One region of the Janthinobacterium sp. BCJ23 genome, then DNA from elsewhere that is predicted to be linked to it. Evidence: predicted binding sites of a transcription regulator. Region 1 holds the regulator's gene; each other region holds the start of a gene.

Evidence for each region. Region 1 encodes FNR, which switches genes on or off when oxygen is low (the NO sensors DNR and NnrR bind a similar motif). Its sites were predicted from a motif close to TTGATNNNNATCAA; they were not measured.
Region 2: a site for FNR is predicted at 2,657-2,670, ahead of AC54AG_RS26715 (IPT/TIG domain-containing protein). Genes of this name have one in related genera too.
Region 3: a site for FNR is predicted at 1,322-1,335, ahead of AC54AG_RS23015 (universal stress protein). Genes of this name have one in related genera too.

The regions. Positions count from the first base shown of each region.
Region 1 covers NZ_JCAQAW010000005.1:369,506-378,705, forward strand. The annotation lists gene modA (molybdate ABC transporter substrate-binding protein) at 1-141, shown strand, start outside; gene modB (molybdate ABC transporter permease subunit) at 157-834, shown strand; gene AC54AG_RS18625 (sulfate/molybdate ABC transporter ATP-binding protein) at 846-1,547, shown strand; gene AC54AG_RS18630 (TOBE domain-containing protein) at 1,588-2,355, shown strand; gene AC54AG_RS18635 (response regulator) at 2,447-5,527, opposite strand; gene fnr (fumarate/nitrate reduction transcriptional regulator Fnr) at 5,767-6,525, shown strand; gene AC54AG_RS18645 (FixH family protein) at 6,529-7,053, opposite strand; gene ccoG (cytochrome c oxidase accessory protein CcoG) at 7,108-8,490, opposite strand; gene ccoP (cytochrome-c oxidase, cbb3-type subunit III) at 8,495-9,200, opposite strand, start outside.
Region 2 covers NZ_JCAQAW010000012.1:51,325-58,159, reverse strand. The annotation lists gene AC54AG_RS26715 (IPT/TIG domain-containing protein) at 1-2,435, opposite strand, end outside; gene metH (methionine synthase) at 3,086-6,835, shown strand, end outside.
Region 3 covers NZ_JCAQAW010000008.1:288,001-294,835, reverse strand. The annotation lists gene AC54AG_RS23020 (MFS transporter) at 1-1,252, shown strand, start outside; gene AC54AG_RS23015 (universal stress protein) at 1,390-1,827, shown strand; gene mltA (murein transglycosylase A) at 1,860-3,086, opposite strand; gene AC54AG_RS23005 (hypothetical protein) at 3,136-3,282, shown strand; gene apaG (Co2+/Mg2+ efflux facilitator ApaG/CorD) at 3,308-3,682, opposite strand; gene rpe (ribulose-phosphate 3-epimerase) at 3,847-4,521, shown strand; gene AC54AG_RS22990 (phosphoglycolate phosphatase) at 4,521-5,225, shown strand; gene trpE (anthranilate synthase component I) at 5,495-6,835, shown strand, end outside.

The sequences.
Region 1 (9,200 bases):
CCGCTGGACGCGCCCGTGCTGTACCCGATCGCCACCATCAAGGGCAGCGGCAATGCGGCCGAAGCGAAGCGCTTCGTCAGCTATTTGCAGACGACGCCGGCGCAAGCCATCCTGGCCAAGTACGGCTTTAAAAAGCCATAAAGCAAACGAACGCGCATGGATATCGCCTGGACCGCGCTGGCCCTGTCGCTCAAAGTGGCGGCGTGGGCCACGGCGCTCAACTTGTTGCTCGGCATCGGTACGGGCTATCTGCTGGCGCGCACGCGTTTTCCCGGGCGCGAATTGCTCGACGCCCTGTTGACCCTGCCGATGGTGATGCCGCCCACCGTGCTCGGCTACTACCTGCTGGTGCTGCTGGGCCGGCGCGGCACCCTGGGTATCTGGCTGCAGGACAACTTCGGCATCAACCTCATCTTTACGTGGCAGGGTGCCGTGATCGCTTCCACCGTGGTCGCTTTCCCTCTCGTCTTCAAGCCCGCGCGCGCCGCCTTCGAGGCCGTCGACGGCCAGCTCGAGCAGGCGGCCCGCGTGCTGGGCATTTCGGAAATGGCGATTTTCTTTCGCGTCACGTTACCGCTGGCCTGGCGCGGCATCCTCGCCGGCGTGCTGCTGGGATTCGTGCGCGCGCTGGGCGAGTTTGGCGCCACCCTGATGGTGGCCGGCAGCATTCCCGGCAAGACACAGACCCTGTCGGTGGCCGTGTATGAAGCCGTGCAGGCGGGCCAGGACGACGTGGCCAATACGCTGGTCGTGATCATCTCGGTGGTCTGCATCGTGGTGCTGCTGTCGGCTGGCCGCCTGGCGCCCGGGCGCGTCGCGCACAAAGGACGCTGAGGATGACGCCCATGCAACTCGACCTCGACATCCGCGCCACCTTGCGCTCCGGCAAACGCCGCTTCGACCTGCAGGTGCAATGTACGTCCGGCAGCCAGCGCATCGCCATGTATGGCCCGTCTGGCGCCGGCAAGAGCATGACCCTGAAAGCCATTGCCGGACTCTTCACGCCGAACGAAGGCCATATCCGCCTGAACGGGCGCACCTTGTTCGACTCGGCCGCCGGCATCAATTTGCCGCCGCAGCAGCGCAATGTCGCCTACCTGTTCCAGGATTACGCGCTGTTCCCGCACCTGACGGTGCGCCAGAACGTGGGCTTTGGCCTGAGCCGCGGCTGGTTCAATCCGCGCGCGCGCGAAAAATTACAGAAGGTCGAGCATTGGCTCGACGCCTTCCACTTGCAGGAACTGGCGCACCAGTTCCCCGACGAGTTGTCCGGAGGCCAGCGCCAACGGGTGGCGCTGGCGAGGGCGCTCGTGGCCGAGCCGTCCGCGCTGCTGCTCGACGAGCCGTTTGCCGCCCTCGATCCGGCCCTGCGTGTCAAAATGCGGCTGGAACTGAGCCAGTGGCAACAGCGCCTGGACGTGCCCATAATCCTGATCACGCACGATCCGGAAGATGCGCGCATCCTGGGCGAGCACGTGCTGTACTTGCGCGACGGACAGATCGATAACAGGGAAGACCACATGGCATTGGGTGAACGCATTGGATAAATCAGCGGCAGCGGAAATCGGCCTAGAAGGCTCGGTATGGATGACGGTGGGTGGAGAAAACCTGGGCGGCGCCGGCAGGGTGGAATTGCTGGGCGCCATCGCCGAATGCGGCTCCATCACGCAGGCGGCCAAGTTGGTAAAGATGAGCTACAAGGCGGCCTGGGATGCCATCGACGCGATGAACAACCTGGCCGGCGAACCGCTGGTCGAGCGCCTGACGGGCGGCAAGGGCGGCGGCGGCACGCGGCTCACGCAACGGGGACGCCAGCTGGTCGACAATTTCCGCATCATCGAGCGCGAGCATGCGCGCTACCTGCGCCAGCTGGGCAGCCAGGCCGAAGGCATCGCCGACGATCTTTTACTCATACGGAGAATGGCCATGAAAACGACGGCGCGTAATCAATTCCTCGGCAAGGTGGCCGAACTGAAACAGGGCGCCGTCAACGACGAAGTCACCCTGGAATTGCCGGGCGGCCAGCACATCGTGGCCATCGTCACGCAGGGCAGCAGCGCAAGCCTGGGCCTGGTGCCGGGCGCGGAAGCGTTTGCGCTGATCAAGGCTTCGTCCATCATCCTCGTGGCCGACAGCGAAGGCGCACGCTTTTCCGCCCGCAACCAGCTGGCCGGCACGGTCACGCGCGTGCAGACAGGTGCCGTCAACACGGAAGTGGTGCTGGACTTGCCGCGCGGCGGCACGATCGCCGCCATCATCACCAATCAGAGCAGCACGGACCTGGGTATCGAACTTGGCGGCAGCGTGACGGCGATGTTCAAGGCGTCGAGCGTGATTCTCGGTGTACCCGCATAAGTGCGTAGGTCGGATTAGCGCAGCGTAATCCGACAACATTGTTGGCGCGTCCTGTCGGATTACGCGCGTAGCGCTAATCCGACCTACCCTTTTAATCCTTCAACCGCGACAACCAATCCGCCGCGGCCGCCAGCGCCAGTTCCAGCTCCTGCGCCGTGTGCGCCAGCAGGCCTGGGACTTCGTCCAGGCGACCCGCGTCGATGGCTTCCTCGGTGGCGAACGCGGCGCGGATCAGGCGTTTTGTGCCCAGGGTGCCCACGGAGCCGCGCACGCTGTGCAGGATGCGCGCCACGTCGCTGTGGCGGCCCGCCTGCAATGCCGTTTCCGCGTCGCGCACGGGCGTCATGCCCTTGTTCAGCGCGTCTTCGACCATGCGCCGCAGTACACCGCGCCCCTTCGCGTCACGTCCCATCACGCGCATCAGCGGCGCCATGGAAAACACCTCTTCATCGGCGACGCGTACGGGCTCGGCCGTCTGCACTGGCGGGCGCTTGGGCAGGTGGCGCAGGATGACTTCCATCATCTCTTCCACCACCACGGGCTTGGCGATGAAGTCGCTGATGCCGGCCGTCATGCAGCGCTCGCGCTCGGACGCCAGCACGCCGGCCGTCATGGCGATCACGGGCAGGCTCAGGCGCAGCTCCGTGCGGATGATGTGGGTGGCGCTGAAACCGTCCATGACGGGCATCTGCATGTCCATCAGCACGATGTCGTAGCGCAGCGCTTCCGTGCGCAGCCGTTCCACGGCCTGCAAGCCGTCGCCCACCACGTCGAGGGTGGCGCCCATGTGTTCGAGGATGCCGCGCGCCACGGCCTGGTTCAAATGATTGTCTTCCACCAGCAGGAAATGCACGCCGGCCAGTTCCGTGCCCAGTGGCTGGTGCAGGATGCGCTGCTCGCCGCCGTCGTTCTTGGTGATCAGTGCCTGGTGCAGGGCATCGAACAGGCTCGATCCCGTGATCGGTTTCATCAGCACGACGTCGGCCTCGGCCGCGCTGGAAATTTCCTCGAGGTGGTTGCGGGCGAAGGCGTTGACCATCACCACGATGGGCTGGCGCTGGCCGCTGGCCGCCTGGCGGATGGCCTTGGCCGTGGCCAGGCCGTCCATGACGGGCATGTGCCAGTCGGCCAGCACCACGTCGTACGGTTGCTGCTGCGCCAGGCGTTCGCGGTACAGTTCGATGGCGGCAAAGCCGGAATCGACTTCGTCGGCCAGCCAGCCCCACGCCTCGATCAGCTTGACGATCAGTTCGCGCGTGGTGCGGTTATCGTCGGCCACCAGCAGGCGCAGCTGGCCCAGTGCCGGCGTGCGCCGCGTTTCGGCCGGCTGCGCCAGCATCTCGAACGGCACGCTGAACCAGAAGCGGCTGCCCTTGCCTTCGCTGCTGGCGACGGCGATGTCGCCGCCCATCATGTGGATCAGCTGCTTGCTGATGGCCAGGCCCAGGCCCGTGCCGCCGAAGCGGCGCGTGATGCTCTGGTCGCCCTGCGAAAACGCGGCAAACAGCTGCTGTTGCTGCAGTTCCGTCATGCCGATGCCCGTGTCGCGCACTTCGAAGCGCAGCCAGGCGCGGCCGCTCTCGCTCCTGCTCTCGGCCAGGCTGACGGCCACCACCACTTCGCCGTTCTCCGTGAACTTGATGGCGTTGCCGGCCAGGTTGACGAGGATTTGCTGCAGGCGCTGGGCGTCGCCCACGAGGCGCCGCGGCACGTCGGGCTCGACGGCGATGGCCAGTTCCAGCTCCTTTTCGCCCGCATTCATCGTCATCGTCGTGGCCAGGGTATTCATGACTTCGTCGAGGTCGAATTCGACGGGCGACAGTTCCATGCGCCTCGCCTCGATCTTCGAATAGTCGAGCACGTCGTTGAGGATGCCCAGCAGCGACTGGCCCGCCACGCGCACCATGGTCAGATACTTGCGCTGTTCCGTATCGAGCTTGGTATTGCCCAGCAAATACACCATGCCCAGCACGGCATTGAGGGGCGTGCGGATTTCATGGCTCATGTTGGCCACGAAATCGCTCTTCGCGCGGTTGGCGGCCTCGGCCCGGTCGCGTTCCTGCTCCAGTTCCGCCGCGCGCGATTCGAGTTCCTGCTGCAGGCGGTCGCGCTCGCTCATCAGGCCGTTGAACGCCTCCGTCAGTTCGCCGATCTCGTCGCGCTGCTGCACCGGCACGGGGGTGAAACGGCTGCCGCTGGTACGCAGGGCCAGCAGGGTGTCGCGCAGGCGCACCAGCGGCGACAGCAGGCGCACGGTGACCCAGCCCAGAACAAATGCGGCCAGTAGCGAAGCGAGGATGCTCCACAGCACCAGCCGGTACAGCACGCCATCGAACGGTTCGAAGGCGTCCGCGACGGGCAGCGAGGTAGCCAGCAGCCAGTTCACCGATTTCAAACGCTTGAAGCTGTTGACGGCCGTGATGCCGCGGCTGTTGGTGCTGACCATGCTGCCTTCGCCATCTTCCTTCAGCAGCTGGGTGGTCGTCAGGTTGGCGCTCGGCTGGCGCGGCTGCAGCAAACGGCTGGTATCGGGGTGCAGCACGTAGCGCGGCACGGCGCCGCGCGTGAGGATGAAGTAATAGCCGCTCTTGCCGATCTTTTCCGAGCGCAGACGCCCCAGCAGGTTGTCCTTGTACAGGCGCAGCACGCCGATCACCACGCCGGCCACCTGGCCATCGGCGGCCAGCACGGGCGCCACCATCTGCACGATGGGCATGCCGCTCGACTTGCCGAGCATCGGCTCGGTGATCATGGGCTGGCGCGTGCGCAGCACGGTCTGGAAATACTCGCGCTCGGCAACGTTGATGCCGGCGCGCCCCGCCACTTCCGGCATGTCGGCCACGACGGCGCCATGTGCATCGAGCACCAGCACGTCGTCGAACAGCACCAGCATCGAGCGGCGCGAATAGTATTCGCGCAATTGGGCCGGCTGGGCCATCAGTTCCGGCGGCTGCTGCCTGGCCGTCAGGGTGACGATCTGCAGCAGCATGCCCAGCTTGTCGTCGAGCTCGGCAGCGGTGCGGCTGATCAGGGACGACTGCTGGCTCAGCAGTACTCGCGTGAAGTCGTCGCGCATATGCTGCACCTGGATCATGGTGACCAGCGCGATCATGGCGATCGAGGTCAGGCTGGTGGCCAGCGCGACTTTTGCTTTGATGCCGAGAGGCTTCATGATTTCCTTTTCAGTACCGGGCGGCACAGGCGGCAGATAATGCTGTTAGGAATTTTCCTATCAATACATCAAGTTGGCAAGCGGCGCCGCGCAAATGGCCCTCCCCGCATGGGCTTTTGACGATGTTGCCATATAATTAAAGTCGGAACGTCGTTTATTCGCCGAAATTGCCGTGAAATTGGCACACGGCAACCCTGTATGCAGTAAACTTGTTGTTGCATTTTCTAAAAGGTACCGACATGACTGAAGCGCTACTCACTCCAACCTTGCCCACAGTGACCGTGGAAGCGTTGCGTGCGCGATGCTCGACCTGCAGCATGCATCAATTGTGCCTGCCGATGGGCCTCGATATGGGCGACATGGACAGGCTGGACCAGATCATCGGCCGCCGCCGCAAGATCGTGCGCGGCGCCTCGCTGTTCCGCATCGGCGACTCGTTCCAGAACCTGTACGCGATCCGCCTGGGACACTTCAAGACGTACCAGATCAATCCGGGCGGCGAAGAGCAGGTGACGGGTTTCCAGATGGCCGGCGAACTGCTGGGCATGGACGCCATCAGCGCCGACCGCCACCACTGTAATGCGGTGGCGCTGGAAGACAGCGAAGTGTGTGAAATCCCGTTTTCCAGCCTGGAACAATTGCTGGGCAATATGCCGACCCTGCTGCGGCATTTCCACCGCATGATGAGCCAGGAAATCACGCGCGAGCAAAGCGTGATGCTGTTGCTGGGCAATATGCAGGCGACGCAGCGTTTTGCCGCCTTCATCGTCAACCTGGCGTCGCGCTATGAGGCGCGCGGCTATTCGAGCAGCAAATTCCAGCTGCGCATGTCGCGCGAGGAAATCGGCAACTACCTGGGCCTGACCATCGAGAGCGTCAGCCGTTTATTGTCGAAATTCAAGAAGGAAGGCTGGCTGCGCGTCTCGAACCGCGAGATCGAGATCCTGCAGCCTGCCAAGCTGAAAGCCATTACAGCCGGTACCGACGTCTGCAAGTAAGGCTTATAGCTCTTCATCCGCATGCAGCGCGATGCTGCGCTGCACGGGCCAGGTCCAGATGCCGGACAGGCGCCACTCGCGCTTGTCGTTTTCCACCAGCACCTGCCAGCGGCTGCGCTCGAGCATCGGCAGCGCGACCGAGAAATTGCCGGCCGCATCGGGCTGCACCAGCAGCTTGATATCCTTTTCCGGCAAAGTCGCATGCGCCAGGTGCAGCTGCAACGGCCCCTGATAGGCCTTGCCGAAGCTGTGCACGGAACCGGTCAGGCGCGCTGACGCCACGTCGTACGCCAGGCTCGTATCCATGGCCAGGTCGCTGGCGATCGTGTCGCGCTTCAAATCCTGGTTGATCGCCTTGCCCTGCTTGTAATAATCGCCCACCACCAGCGCGTCGGGCTGCGTAAACGCGATATAGCCCATGAAGCTGCCGACGACCACGGACAGGCCGGGACCGATCATCAGCAGCCATGGCCAGCGATGCTTGTACCACGGTGCAACGGGAGGCTGCAGTTTCAGACTGTCGGACATGGTATTTCTCCTGTGTAAACGGCCAGCCCCCATGCGGGGACCGGCCTTCCTGCATTAACGCGGCACGATGAAGACCGCGCTTTCACGCACATGCAGCGACGGGTCGTCCAGCGATTGCAATTCGATCGCAATCTTGTTCGAGCCCTTCTCGCCCACGCCGTGCGGCACGCGCAGGCGGATCGGCCAGCCCAGCGTTTCCGTCGGCTGCAAGGTCACTTCTTCGCGCGTCAGCAAGGTCAGGCCCGGCAAGCCGGAAGCGCTGATCTTGAAATGCTGGCTTTGCTCGGACGTGTTCATGATCTGCAGGCGGTAGACGTTTTCGATCATGCCGTCTTCCACTTCGCGTCCCATCGAACCGCGGTCGCGGATCACGTCCATTTTCAGGGGCGTGCGCAGGGCCAGCGAGGTACATACGGCGATGATGATCAGGGCCAGGATGGAAGTGTAGATCAAGACGCGCGGGCGCATGGCGCGCTGGCGTATCTGCTTCGAATTGAAGTTGTTTTCCATCGCATGGTCGGTGCTGTAGCGTATCAGGCCACGCGGCCGCTCGACCTTGTCCATCACGCTGTTGCAGGCATCGACGCAGGCGGCGCAGCCGATGCATTCATACTGCAGGCCGTTGCGGATATCGATGCCGGTCGGACACACCTGCACGCACAGGGTGCAGTCGATGCAATCGCCCAGCTTGTCGTTGTGGCCGGCCTTCTTGCTCATGGCGCCGCGTGGTTCGCCGCGCTTGGCATCGTAGGTGATGATCAGGGTGTCCTGGTCGAACATGGCGCTCTGGAAGCGCGCATAGGGACACATGTATTTGCACACCTGCTCGCGCAGCCAGCCCGCGTTGCCGTAGGTTGCCAGGCTGTAGAACAAGACCCAGAACCATTCCCAGGGACCGAAATTCAGGGTGGTCACCTCGCGCGCCAGTTCCTTGATCGGCGTGAAGTAGCCGACAAAGGTAAAGCCCGTCCACAGGGCGATGGCGCCCCACACCAGGTGCTTGGCCGTCTTCTTGAACGCCTTGCGCACGGACGGGCCTTGCTTGTCGAGGGCCATGCGCGCGCTGCGCGTGCCCTCGATGCGGCGTTCGACCCACAGGAAAATTTCCGTGTATACCGTTTGCGGGCAAGAGAACCCGCACCACACCCGCCCGGCAATGGCCGTGACGAGGAACAACAAATACGCACAGATGATCAGCAGGGCCGCTAGATAGATGAAATCCTGGGGCCACAGCACGACGCCGAAAATGTAGAACTTGCGCGTGGTCAAGTCGAACAGCAGGGCTTGCCTGCCATTCCAGGTCAACCACGGCAAGCCGTAGAACGCGAGCTGGGTAAGCCATACGCATACCCATCGCCAGGTAGCGTAGCGTCCTTTGGCCTCGCGAGGGTAGATCTGCTCGCGGGCCGCATACATCTTGATGACTTGAGGTTCCATTACATCATTTCACGGGCGTCTGAGGATTCGACAGGCTCCAGACATACGCCGACAGCACGTGCACCTTGGATTCGCCGAGGAAATCGCTGAAGGCCGGCATGGTGTTGCTGCGTCCCTTGCGTACGGTTTCCATGATGGTATCGGCGCTGCCGCCGTACAGCCAGACCTTGTCCGTCAGGTTCGGCGCGCCCAGCATCTGGTTGCCCTTCGCATCGGCGCCATGACAGGCCATGCAGGCGCCAAACTTGGCCTTGCCCAGCACGGACTTGACGGGATCCGAGGTCGAACCCGACAGGCTCAGCACATAATGGGCCACGTTCTCGACATCCTTTTCGGAGCCGAGGGCGGCGCCCATCGGAGGCATCTGCCCATTGCGGCCGTGCAGGATGGTGGTCTTGATGATGTCGGGTTCGCCGCCATACAGCCAGTCCTTGTCCGTCAGGTTGGGGAAGCCCTTGTTGCCGCGCGCATCCGAACCGTGGCATTGCGCGCAGTAGGTCAGGAACAGGCGCTGGCCGATGGCTTGCGCCTGCGGGTCGGCGGCCACCGTCTTCAAGTCCTGGCTCAGGTACTTGTTGAACAGGGGACCGTAGTCGGCTTCCGCCTTCTTCAGCTCTTCCTCGTACTGGCCCGTCGATTTCCAGCCCAGGCTGCCGGCATAGTTGCCCAGGCCCGGATACAGGAACAGGTAGGCCAGCGCGAAGACGATG
Region 2 (6,835 bases), on a different contig from region 1:
GACAGGCTGACCTCGAAGCGGCCACCGGCCGGCAAGGCGCTGACGTCGACGCTGGCTTTGCCACCGGTCAAGTCACTGGCGACCACCGTCTTGCGGCCATCGGCGGCCACGTGCAGCACGGCGGCGTACGGTTCCGCCTCGGCATTCCAGACCAGCGCCAGCTTGCCGCCGCTTTGTACCGCATCGAACGTGGCATCGTTGGCGGCGACCTTGCTGCGGCGCGCCGGGCGCTCCAGCTTGGCCAAAGCCTTGCCATTTGCCAGCACTTGCACGTCGCTGATGTCGCCCGGGTTGGCGAAGCTGACGCGGAAATGGCTCATGGCGTTGCCGCCATGGTCGGCCACGGAGACGGCATCGAAGGGCAAGTCGATAGTCTGTCCCAACGCCGTCAGCACGCGCAAGGTATAAGCATGGCCGCTGCCGCTGGCCGCTGCGCCGATGCGCACCGACGAGGCAACGGCGGGACGCAGCCCCACGCCAGATGGCGTGATACGGCCGGAAATCGTCAGATAGCCATTCTCGGCCACGGACATGCTGGCGGCCACCACATTGCTGCCAGTAACCTGCGTGCTGCGCTTCTCCAGGAATTGCTGTACGCGCACATAGCTGTAGTCGGAGAACCAGGCGCCGCTGCAATAGCTCATCACGTCTTTCATCGGCGTGCTGCCATAGACTGCCTTGCTCAACTGGCCAATGCTGCCCGCATAGCTGCTGTTGTACAGCGGTTGCGGACCCAGATCGCCATTCGCATACGGGTAGTCGGCAGCGGCGCCGGACGGACCGCCACAGGCAACGTGCTGCAACGAGTGGTTGTGACCCAGCTCATGCACCAGCGTAGTCAGCCATTCAGGCCATTGATTGCCGAATGGATCGACGGAGGCAATGCTGTTGAACCGGGCGTCCAGGCCGATGGCCGACGTGAAGTCGTTGCCGCTGCTGCGCTGGTTGATGTAGGCCAGGCCGGCGGCGCGCGTGGAGGACATTTTCGGCACGAAACCATAATAATAGGCGCCGCGGTCTTCCAGTGCGCGCTGGTTTTCCAGCTTGCCCAGGGTATCGCTCCACCAGCTGTCGGCCGTGCTGCTGCCAGGCATACTCAGCGCCGCGCGCGTGGTGATGCTGATATTTTCCGCCGCATACGGATACACGCGCAGCAGCGCGGCACGGATCACCTCGGCGTCAGGCAGTTGCGCCACGCCATCATCGGTGCTCAACGGTACCAGCACCAGACGGATCCTGGCCAGGCTGGCCACCACGGGCGCCGCTTCCTGACTCACTTGCACGCCGTCATTGCCCACGGCCGTCACGCGCACGCGCACGCCAGGCAGAACCCAGCCGGACGGCAGGATGGCGCTGAAATTGCCGTTGAAACTGTAATCGCTTTTCGACGTCGGCAAGACCGACGGGCCGCTCATGGTGATGCTGCCCAGGTTGCTGCCATTGGCAGCCGTCGCATTCAAGGTCACGGCCGGGCTGGCCTGGCCTGTTTGCGTGGCCAGCACGGACACGCGCACAGCGGCCGGCTTGCCACGCGTCAGGCGCAAGGCTGCATCGCTGGCATTCAAATTCAGTACCTGCGCGAAATCAATGCTGCCCAGGGTAAAGGCCGACACCGTGCCCGCATTCACGGCGATGCGCGAAGCGGCCGACAGCATCACGCTGCCCGTTGCCGACGCTGGCGCGGACAGCACCAGCTGGCTGGCACTGGCGCTGACGATGGCGGCTGGCGTACTGCCCACTGTGGCCGAGCTGACCTGGTCGAGATTGCTGCCCTGCAGCGTCACCGACAAGGTCGCGCCGTTGACGGCCGACGCGATCGACGTCACTGCCACGTTTGCCAAGACCGTATACGTGTCGCTGCTGGCCACATCGTTGTAGGGACCGCGCACCGTCAGCGCGCCTGTCGCCGCACCGGCAGGCACCACCACCGTCACGCTGCCGGCCGTCTGGCTTTGCGGCGTTGCCGCCGCGCCATTGCCGAACTGCACCGCCGTCACGGCGCCCATGCCGCCGCCCGTGATCGTCACGCTGGAACCGACGCCGCCCGTTGCCGGTGCGACACTGCTCACGCTCAGCGGCAGGTACACGTTCACGTTATAGCTCGTGGTCGCCGTGCCGCTGGCGCTGACCAGGCTCAAGGCGCCCGTGACGGGCACGCCCGGCATGGCCAGGGTTACGCTGCTGTCGCTGCTGGCGCTGGCGGCAACGTTCACGCCGCCCACCTGAAAAGCCGTCACGCGGCTCAGATTCGTGCCCGTCACCACCAGGCTGCCACCCACGGCGACATTCGCCGCCGAGACGGCCGTCACGGCAGGAACCAGCACTGGCGTACCCGAGGTGGTCGCCACCACCGTGTCACCACCGCCACCGCCGCCTCCGCCGCAAGCGGACAGGCCCAGCACGACAAACAATGCTACAAGCAGATGGTTTTTCATGGCTGGCAACCATGTTGATGCAGCGCGATGCCGGGGAGGACACGGGAGAAATGTGACATATTGGTGACTTTTGGTGAGAATGTAATTTCGAAGAACCCATATTATGGGTTAATTCGATTCCCAAGGACAACTATTAATGCTTTTGATTCAATTGGTTTTGATAATAGTTAAAGTATCGACTTGGAAAGATTTATTCTAAGAATTATTCGCTTCACTCTGTCTTGTCTTAAATCAAAATTATTTTCCTTTGCAGCTATTGCCATTCAATTCATTAAAAAGATTCTGACAGTGCGCAAATAATGTGGAAATTTTTCCACAGCCTAGACGCCGTGCCTTCCTGCCAAGTTTGGCGGAAGAATTAACGTTTTGAGTAAGATTTTCAGGAATGTAATTTTCAGAAGCAGGCGCGGCGCAAGCTGATGTGTTGCAATGTGTTGCAACCTGGCCTGCTGTGGGGCGAACAGCCGCTTTTGCTTAAAACCAAAGCAGCCTGATGCCGTATAATTTTAGACCCGGTGAAATCAGGCGATTGCCACCTTCTGCCTGCCCTACCCGGCCGGCACACTCCGTCAGCTGATCCTGCTGGCCCGCAACCGCCTCGTACAGTCTTGTCGCCGCGCCGCCGCCCGTTTGCCTATTGAAAGCATGAAATGAACGATACCGTGATCCCCGCCATGTCCCCGACCGAAGCCACCTTGCGCGCCATCCTGGCGCAGCGGATCATGATCCTCGACGGCGCCATGGGCACGATCATCCAGCAATACAAGCTCGACGAAGAAGCGTACCGTGGCGGTCCCGCCGGCCGCTTCATCGATTTCGCCGCGCCGGCCGACAGTGGCGCGCGCGAACTGTTCGTCAAGGGCAACAATGAACTGCTGACCCTGACGCAGCCGCACATCATCCAGGAAATCCACGAGCGCTACCTGGCAGCCGGCGCCGACCTGATCGAAACGAATACCTTCGGCGCCACGACGATCGCGCAAGACGATTACCACATGGCCCACCTGGCCTATGAAATGAACGTCCAGGCGGCCAAGCTGGCGCGTGCCGCCTGCGACAAATATTCCACGCCGGACAAGCCGCGCTTTGTCGCTGGCGCCCTCGGGCCCACGCCAAAGACGGCGTCGATCTCGCCCGACGTGAACGACCCAGCTGCGCGCAACGTCACCTTCGACCAATTGGTGGCCGCCTACCTGCAGCAGACGCAGGGCCTGGTGGAAGGCGGCGCCGACGTGCTGCTGGTGGAAACCATTTTCGATACCTTGAACTGCAAGGCGGCCCTGTTCGCCATCGACCTGTTCTACGAGCAAAACCCGACTGTCGTGCGCCTGCCTTTGATGATTTCGGGCACCGTCACGGACGCCTCGGGCCGCATTTTGTCGGGCCAGACCGTGCCCGCCTTCTGGAATTCCGTGCGCCACGCGAAACCGCTGACCATCGGCCTGAACTGCGCGCTGGGCGCCGCCCTGATGCGCCCATACGCGGAAGAGCTGGCCAAGATCGCCGACACCTTTGTGTGCATCTACCCGAACGCGGGCTTGCCCAACCCCATGAGCGACACGGGCTTCGACGAGTTGCCAGCCGACACGTCCGCCCTGCTGCGTGAATTTGCCGACGCGGGCTTCCTGAACATGGCGGGCGGCTGCTGCGGCACCACGCCCGAGCACATCGCCGCCATCGGCCAATTGCTGTCGAAAAACACGCCGCGCACGGTGCCGGCCTCATCGCACGACTTGCGCCTGGCGGGCCTGGAGCCGTTCGTCGTCAATGACGCGTCGCTGTTCGTCAACGTGGGCGAGCGCACCAACGTCACGGGCTCGAAAGCGTTCGCGCGCATGATCCTCAACGAGCAATACGACGAAGCCTTGTCCGTTGCCCGCCAGCAGGTGGAAAATGGCGCACAGGTGATCGACATCAACATGGACGAAGCGATGCTCGATTCGCTGGCCGCCATGACGCGCTTTTTGAACCTGATCGCCTCGGAACCCGATATTTCGCGCGTGCCCATCATGGTCGACTCGTCGAAATGGTCGGTCATCGAAGCGGGCCTCAAATGCGTGCAGGGCAAGGCCATCGTCAATTCGATTTCCATGAAGGAAGGCGAAGAGGAATTCCTGCGCCAGGCGAAACTGTGCCGCCGCTACGGCGCGGCCGTCATCGTCATGGCCTTCGATGAAAAGGGGCAAGCCGACACCTTCGAGCGCAAGATCGAAATCTGCGCGCGCGCCTACCACCTGCTGATCGACGCGCTGGACTTCCCGCCCGAAGACATCATTTTCGATCCGAACATCTTTGCCGTCGCCACCGGCATCGAAGAGCACAACAACTACGCCGTCGACTTCATCAACGCCACGCGCTGGATCAAGGAAAACTTGCCGTACGCGAAGATCTCAGGCGGCGTGTCAAACGTGTCGTTCAGTTTCCGCGGCAACGATCCAGCCCGCGAAGCCATCCATACCGTTTTCCTGTACCACGCCATAAAGGCGGGCATGACCATGGGCATCGTCAACGCCGGCATGGTGGGCGTGTACGACAACCTCGACCCGGAACTGCGCGAGCGCGTGGAAGACGTGGTGCTGAACCGCCGCGAAGACTCGACCGAGCGCATGATCGAATTTGCCGGCACCCTGAAGGCGGGCGGCAAGGCCGAAGCGCAAACCCTGGCCTGGCGCGAAGGCACGGTGCAGGCGCGCCTGTCGCACGCGCTGGTGCACGGCATCACGCAATTCATCGTGGAAGACACGGAAGAAGCGCGCCAGGAACTGCTGCACAATGGCGGGCGCCCCATCCACGTGATCGAAGGCCCCTTGATGGCCGGCATGGACGTGGTCGGCGACCTGTTTGGCCAAGGCAAGATGTTCCTGCCGCAAGTGGTGAAATCGGCGCGCGTGATGAAACAGGCCGTGGCCCATTTGATTCCCTTCATCGAGGAAGAAAAGCTGCTGGAAGAAAAGCGCACGGGCATCGTCGCCAAGCCGAAAGGCAAGATCATCATGGCGACCGTCAAAGGCGATGTGCATGACATCGGCAAGAACATCGTCACCGTCGTTCTGCAGTGCAATAACTTCGAAGTGGTGAACATGGGCGTGATGGTGCCGTGCTCGGAAATCCTCGCTCGCGCCAAGGTGGAAAACGCGGACATCATCGGTCTCTCGGGCCTGATCACGCCGTCGCTGGAAGAAATGGCGTACGTCGCCAAGGAAATGCAGCGCGACGAACATTTCCGCATGCTCAAGATTCCCCTGCTGATCGGCGGCGCTACCACCAGCCGCGCCCACACGGCCGTGAAAATCGCGCACAACTACGAAGGCCCCGTGATCTACGTGCCGGACGCCTCGCGTTCCGTGTCCGTGGCGCAGTCGCTCTTGACGCCGGAGCAGCGCGAAAAATACGTGGAAGACATCGAACTCGATTACGCGCGCATCCGCGAGCAGCACGCCAACAAGAAGGCGCTGCCCATCCTGCCGCTGGCGCAAGCGCGCGCCAACCGCATGGTCGTGCCCTTCGATGGCGCCTGCACGCCCGTGAAACCGAAGTTCATCGGCCGCCGCGTGTTTAAAAACGTCGACCTGGCCACCCTGGCCAATTACATCGACTGGGGCCCGTTCTTCCAGACCTGGGACCTGGCCGGCCCCTTCCCCGCCATTCTGACCGATGACGTGGTGGGCGACGCTGCCACCAAGGTGTACGCGGAAGGCCAGGCCTTGCTGAAAAAACTCATCGACGGGCGCTGGCTGACGGCCAATGGCGTCGTGTCCCTGCTGCCGGCGAACAGCGTCAATGACGACGATATCGAGGTGTACACGGACGATACGCGCAGTACCGTGGCATTTACGTACTACGGCATGCGCCAGCAAGGCGTCAAACCGGTGGTCGATGGCGTGCAGCGGCCGAACCAGTGCCTGGCCGACTTCATTGCGCCGAAGGCATCGGGCGTGAAGGATTACATCGGCATGTTTGCCGTCACGTCCGGCCTGGGCATCGAGAAATACGAAAAGCGCTTCGAGGATGCGCACGACGATTACTCGTCCATCATGCTCAAATCGCTGGCGGACCGCCTGGCCGAGGCGTTTGCCGAATACCTGCACGAGCGCGTGCGCAAGGATTTGTGGGGCTATGTGCCGGACGAGCACCTGGGCAACGACGACATGATCGCCGAGAAATATGTGGGCATCCGCCCGGCGCCCGGCTACCCGGCCTGCCCCGAGCACACGGTCAAGAAACAGATGTTCGAGGTCATGCAGGCCGAGGAAATCGGCATGCAGCTGACGGAATCGTATGCCATGTTCCCCGGCGCGGCCGTGTCCGGCTTCTATTTTGCCCACCCGGAGTCGAAATACTTCGTCGTCGGCAAGATCGGCATGGACCAGGTGGAAGACATGGCCAAACGCCGTGGCGCC
Region 3 (6,835 bases), on a different contig from region 1:
GTACTGCGCCAGCTACCTGCGCGGCGACGGCAGCGCCGGCAGCGTCAATTTCCGCCGCCTGTGGTTCAGCAACGGCCTCAATTGCTTCGGCGCCCAGATCACCTCGCTGGCCCTGCCCCTGTGCGCGGTGCTCTTGCTGCATGCGACGCCGGAACAGATGGGCGTGCTGGTTGCGCTGCAGGCGCTGCCGTTCGCCCTGTTCGGCTTGCCCGTCGGCGTGCTGCTGGACCGGCGCAGCAAGCACCCGATCATGCTGTTCAGCGAAAGCATGTCGGGCCTGGCCCTGGCCAGCGTGGCCGTGGCTTACTGGTGCGGCGTGCTGTCGATGCCATGGTTATATATAGTGGGCTTCATCATCGGCACGGGCTTCGTCGTCGGTGGTGGCGCCGAACAGGTGTTTCTGACTTTCCTCGTGGGCCGCGATGGCTTGATCGATGCGCAGTCGAAATTTGCCGCCACCGAATCGGCTTCGCGCCTGATCGGTCCCGGCCTGGCCGGCGTGCTGGTGCAAGTGCTGTCCGCACCCGTCGCCATCCTGTGCACGGCGTGCGGCTATCTGATTTCCGTTTGCAATCTGCGCGCCATGAGCGTGCGCGATCCGCGGCCAGCGCCATCCGACAAGCACGCCTTGCGCGACATCGCCGACGGCTTGCTGTTCGTCTGGCGCGAGCCACTGCTGCGCGCGCTGGCCTGGGGCGCCGGCATCTGGCACTTCCTGTTTTACGCCAGCATGGCCTTGACGGTGCTGTTCGCCACACGCGACCTGGGCATGAGCCCGGGCGTGCTGGGCATGACGCAGATGCTCGGCGGCGCCGGCGTCCTGCTCAGCGCCTTCATCGTCAAGCCCTTGACGAAGCGCTATGGCGCCGGCCGCACCATCCTGATCGGCCTGGCATCGACCTCGCTCTGTTTTGCGCTGACGCCCACGATACCCGCCGCGCTGTTCAGCAGCGCGGCCGCCAGCGCCGTGGCCTATGCCATCTTGATGTTCTTTTTCGATTGCGGCGTGATGCTGTTCTTTATTCCCTACCTGGGCTTGCGCCAAAAAGTCACGCCCGACCCCATGCTGGGCCGCATGACGTCGACCATGCGCTTCCTGACGGTGGCCACGGCGCCGCTGGGCGCGCTGGCCGCCGGCTGGGTAGCGGAACACTTTGGCGTGCGCAATGGCCTGGCCTGCATCGCGGCCGGCAGCATCGTGTTGACGGTGGTCATGGTGTGGGGCACGCCGCTGCGTAGCGTGCGCACCTGAAGCGGTGAACGGGAATACACTGGCAAAAGATTGCCTTGGCGACACTATTCACGCCAAAGCCTGTGAGGTTTGATTTATATCAAGGTTTTAATTGATGTAAATCCATAAGCTGTCTTACATCACTTGAGGAGCACGCTATGTTTAACACCATCTTATTTCCCACCGACGGCTCGCCGCTGTCCGACAAAGCCGCCGAGACCGCCCTCGCCTTCGCCCAACTGAACAAGGCCAAGCTGATCGCCATCAGCGTGGTGCAACCATTCCCGTTCTCGCCCATGGCCGACGGCGGCATCGTGCTCGACGCCAGCCTGTATGAACAGCAGATGCAGGAAGCGTCGCAACGCGCCATCGACAAGATCGGCGCAGCGGCAGGCGCCGCCGGCGTGCCTTTCGAAGGCGTGGTCGCCGTGTCGCCGAGCCCGCACGATGAAATCGTCAATGCGGCGCAAACCTACCATTGCGACATCATCCTGATGGCTTCGCACGGCCGCAAGGGTTTGAACAAGCTGTTCGTGGGCAGCGAAACGCAAAAAGTGCTGGCCCACACCCACTTGCCAGTGATGGTCTTGCGCTAAGCCACACCACGAACTGCCCGGCGACGCTTTCCCTAGCGCGCCGGCGCCTGCTTCGGCAACAACACCCACACGGCGCCGCTCTGCTTCATGCGGCCCGCATTCTCGGCCGCTTCCGCGCCAAAGCCAAAGAAATAATCGACACGGATCGGCCCGCGAATGGCGCCGCCCGTATCCTGCGCCATCACCAGCCGCTGCATGGGAATCTCGCTATTGGCTTGCGTGGTGGACAGGAACACGGGCGCGCCCAGCGGCAAGAAGCGTGAATCGATGGCCACCGAGCGCTGCGGCGTCAGCGGCACGCCCAGCGCCCCCTTCGGCCCCACTTTCGGATCGGGCAAGCGCTCTTCCTTGAAGAAGACATAGCTGGGATTGGCGTTGAACAATTCATCCTTGCGCGTGGGATGGCCGGCGATCCACGCCTTGATGCCCTGCGCGGAGGCCTGGCTCAAGGTCAGCTCGCCCTTGTCGACCAGGTAGCGGCCAATCGATTTGTACGGATGGCCATTCTGGTCCGCGTACGCCACGCGCACGGTTTCCTGCGTATCGGTCAGCTGCACGCGGCCGGAGCCCTGCACCTGCAGGAAGAAGGCCTCGACTTCATCATCCACCCACAGCAATTCCTTGCCCGTGACGGACGTGGCGCGCTCGATGTCGGCGCGGGTCGCATACGGTATCACTTTCTTGCCGACCAGCTTGCCCCGCAAGCGCATGTTCTTCAATTCCGGATACACGCCGGACAAATCCACCGAGACGAGGTCGTCGGGCACCTTGTACAGCGGTGTCTGGTATGGGCCGCCCCGCTTGCGCGCCCCGTGCAGCAGCGGCTCGTAGTAGCCGGTCACCAAGCCGGTACTGGCGCCATCGGCGGTGATGACTTGATTCGGCACAAAGAACGTCTCGAAGAACAGGCGGATGGCCTTGTCGCTGTCGGCATTCACCTGGCGCGCGATGGTGCACGATTCCTTCCAGTCCGGACGTTTGACCAGCACGCCGCACGATGCCATGAAAGCGGGCCAGGCGGCGCGCATGTCGTCACGGGCCCAGCCAGGCAAGGCGGCAAACTTGGCGGGCACGAAGGTGGGCGCCGCCACATCCGCGGCGTCCTTGGCGTCGGCCGGCTTGGCCGGAACCGGCCTGACGACGGTCGGCGCGATGGGCGGCGCCTTGCCGCTGGCAGCGGGTGGCGCGGGCGGCGTGGTACAGGCGGACAGCGCAAGCGCGACGGCGCCGACTGAAACGGGTAGACTACCGCGTGTCAACAGACGGCGGGTAAATACTAAGCTGCGGGTAAATAACATAGGGGTGCGTATGTGGATCTTGATGATAGAGGCGCTGGTGGCGTTCTTCTTGCTGGCATTTATAGTCTGGTGGACCATGTATTCGGGTAAAAAACCCGCACCGCCGGCGCGCAAGCAGCTCGGCGAAGAACAGGACAGCACCGAAAAACTGAAGTAAGGGGCGCAAGCCCCCCGGCGTTGCGTCAATGCAGGGTGCGTGGCACCGACAGCACGAACTCGGGAATCGGCGCTTCAAACTGATGGCCATCTTCGGCCACGCAGAAATACTCGCCGTGCATCGAACCTTGCGGCGTGCCCAGCATGGTGCCGCTCGTGTATTCGAACTGTTCGCCCGGCTGCAGCAGCGGCTGGTGGCCGACGGCGCCCAGGCCACGCACCTCTTCCACCTTGTTGTTCGCATCCGTGATGACCCAGTGGCGCGAAATCAGTTGCGCGCCAGCCGTGCCCGTGTTGACGACGCGGATCGTGTAGCTGAACACGTGCCGCCCCTGGTCCGGTGCCGATTGCTCGGGCAGGTATTGCGTCTTGACCGTTACCGTAAATTCATAAGTCGCCATCGTCATTCCTATTCAGACATTGCAGTCATTATGGCGGCGCGTGTGCCGCATTGGCCACGGCGCGCCGCGTATTCTGTGTTTCATCGTGCTTCAATGAGGCATGGCAGCGGCGTCAAGCGTAAAATAGCGCATCTTCGCATTTTCTATCCTTTGGCTACTCCACCATGACTACATTCCGTATCGCTCCCAGCATCCTGTCCGCCGACTTTGCCCGCCTGGGCGAGGAAGTGCGCAACGTCGTTACCGCCGGCGCCGACATCATCCACTTCGACGTGATGGATAACCATTATGTGCCGAACCTGACCATCGGCCCGCTGGTGTGCGAAGCGATCCGCCCGCACGTGCAAGTGCCCATCGACGTGCACCTGATGGTCAAGCCTGTCGATCGCATTATCCCGGATTTCGCCAAGGCTGGCGCGAACATCATCACCTTTCACCCGGAAGCGTCGGATCACGTCGACCGCTCCTTGCAGCTGATCCGCGACAATGGCTGCAAATCGGGCCTGGTATTCAACCCCGGCACGCCGCTGCACTACCTGGAACACGTGATGGACAAGATCGACATCATCCTGATCATGTCCGTCAATCCAGGCTTCGGCGGCCAGTCCTTCATCCCGCAGGCGCTGAAGAAAATCGCCGAAGCGCGCCGCATGATCGACGAATCGGGCCGTGACATCATGCTGGAAGTCGATGGCGGCATCAAGATCGACAACATCGCCGCTGCCGCCGCTGCCGGCGCCGACACCTTTGTCGCCGGCTCGGCCATCTTCGGCAAGCCAGACTACAAAGCCGTCATCGACGCCATGCGCGCCGAGCTGGCAGCCGTCAAGGGCGCCTGATGCAAGCGTGCACGGTGAAAGACCACGTACTGGCCGGCGTGCGCGCCGCCATCATCGACCTCGATGGCACGATGCTCGACACCGTGCCCGATTTTCATGTCGCCATCAACGGCATGCGCGCCGAGCTGGACCTGGCACCCATCAGCGCCGACGCCATCCAGCTGATGGTCGGCAAGGGCTCGGAAAACCTGATCCGCACGGTGCTGGCGCTCGACTTCGATGCGGCCGGCGTGGAACAGCGTTTCGAGCAGGCGATGGACGGCTACCAGCGCCATTACCTGGCCATCAACGGCCAGTTCAGCACCCTGTACCCGGATGTGGAAGCGGGGCTGGCGGCGATGAAGGCGGCAGGCCTGCGCCTGGCATGCGTCACCAACAAGCCGATTGCCTTCGCCCTGCCCCTGCTGAAACTGAAAAACCTCGACCAGTATTTCGAGATCGTCTACGGCGGCGATTCGCTGCCGAGGAAGAAACCGGACCCGCTGCCGCTGCTGCAAGTGTGCGCGGACTTCGACCTGGCGCCATCAAAAGTGGTGGCCATCGGCGACTCCTCGAACGACGCGCAAGCGGCCAGGGCTGCGGCTTGTCCCGTACTGACGGTACCGTATGGCTACAATCACGGACACTCTATACACGATACCGATTCCGATGGTATAGTAAAGACACTGCTCGAAGCAGCCCGTTTTATTAGCATGCAAAACTAACCGGCATACTGACCAAACCCACCACCATATCGTGAACACGTTTCTCATCAAAAAACACAATGTCACCCAAACCGGCTCGATTGAGGCCTGGCTTTGGCGACGCTGGCAATCCTGGCAGGCTTAAGGGCCGAGCCGTTACGATTGCTGCCGGCTGCACCCGTATAGTTTGCGCATATTGCGCCTGTTGCGTGCCCTGGCAAGTTTTTTGATAACCCACCGCAGGGTTTGTGCACCATGCACACGCATACCCTGACGGCATGGAGAGAAACATGACCGAACTCGAATTCAAATCGCTGTCCCAGCAAGGCTACAACCGCATCCCCCTGATCGCAGAAGCGTTCGCCGACCTGGAAACCCCGCTCACCCTGTACCTGAAACTGGCACAGTCCCAACAAGGCGGCAAGAACACCTTCCTGCTCGAATCCGTCGTCGGCGGCGAACGCTTCGGCCGCTATTCCTTCATCGGCTTGCCCGCCACGACCGTGTTGCGCAGCCATGGCAAGCGCACCGAGATCGTCAAGAACGGCGTCGTGATCGAAGAGCACGAAGGCAATCCGCTCGACTTCATCGAACAGTACCAGTCGCGCTTCAAGGTGGCCCTGCGCCCCGGCATGCCGCGCTTCTGCGGCGGCCTGGCCGGCTACTTCGGCTACGACACCGTGCGCCACATCGAGAAAAAACTGGCTGGCGGCGCGCCGAAAGATGACTTGAAGCTGCCCGACATCCAGCTGATGGTGACGGAAGAACTGGCCGTCATCGACAACCTGTCCGGCAAGCTCTACCTGATCGTTTACGCCGACACCACGCAGCCCGAATCGTTTTCGAAAGCGCAGCAGCGCCTGAAAGATTTGCGCATGATGCTGCGCCGCGGTGTCGATGCGCCCGTCACCAGCGCTTCCGTGCGCACGGAAACCATCCGCGACTTTTCCAAGGAAGACTACCTGAAGGCCGTCGCCAAGGCGCATGAATACGTGATGGCGGGCGACCTGATGCAGGTGCAGATCGGCCAGCGCATCCGCAAGCCGTATGTCGATTCGCCACTGACTTTGTACCGCGCCTTGCGTTCGCTCAACCCGTCGCCGTATATGTACTTCTATAATTTCGGCGACATGCAGATCATCGGCGCCTCGCCCGAGATTTTGGTGCGCAACGAGAACACGTCCGATGGCGGCAAGAAAGTCACCCTGCGCCCCATCGCCGGCACCCGTCCGCGCGGCGCCACGCCTGAGAGCGACGCCGCGCTGTCAGCCGAGCTGCTGGCCGATCCGAAAGAAATCGCCGAGCACGTGATGCTGATCGACCTGGCGCGCAACGACATCGGCCGCATTGCGGAGACGGGCAGCGTGCACGTCACCGACCGCATGGTTATCGAAAAATACTCGCACGTGCAGCACATCGTCTCGAACGTGGAAGGCACCCTCAAGGAGGGCCTGTCGAACCTGGACGTGCTGCGCGCGACCTTCCCCGCCGGCACCCTGACGGGCGCGCCGAAAGTGCGCGCCATGGAAGTGATCGACGAACTGGAAATCACCAAGCGCGGCATCTACGGCGGCGCCTGCGGCTACCTGTCGTTTGGCGGCGAAATGGATGTGGCCATCGCCATCCGCACG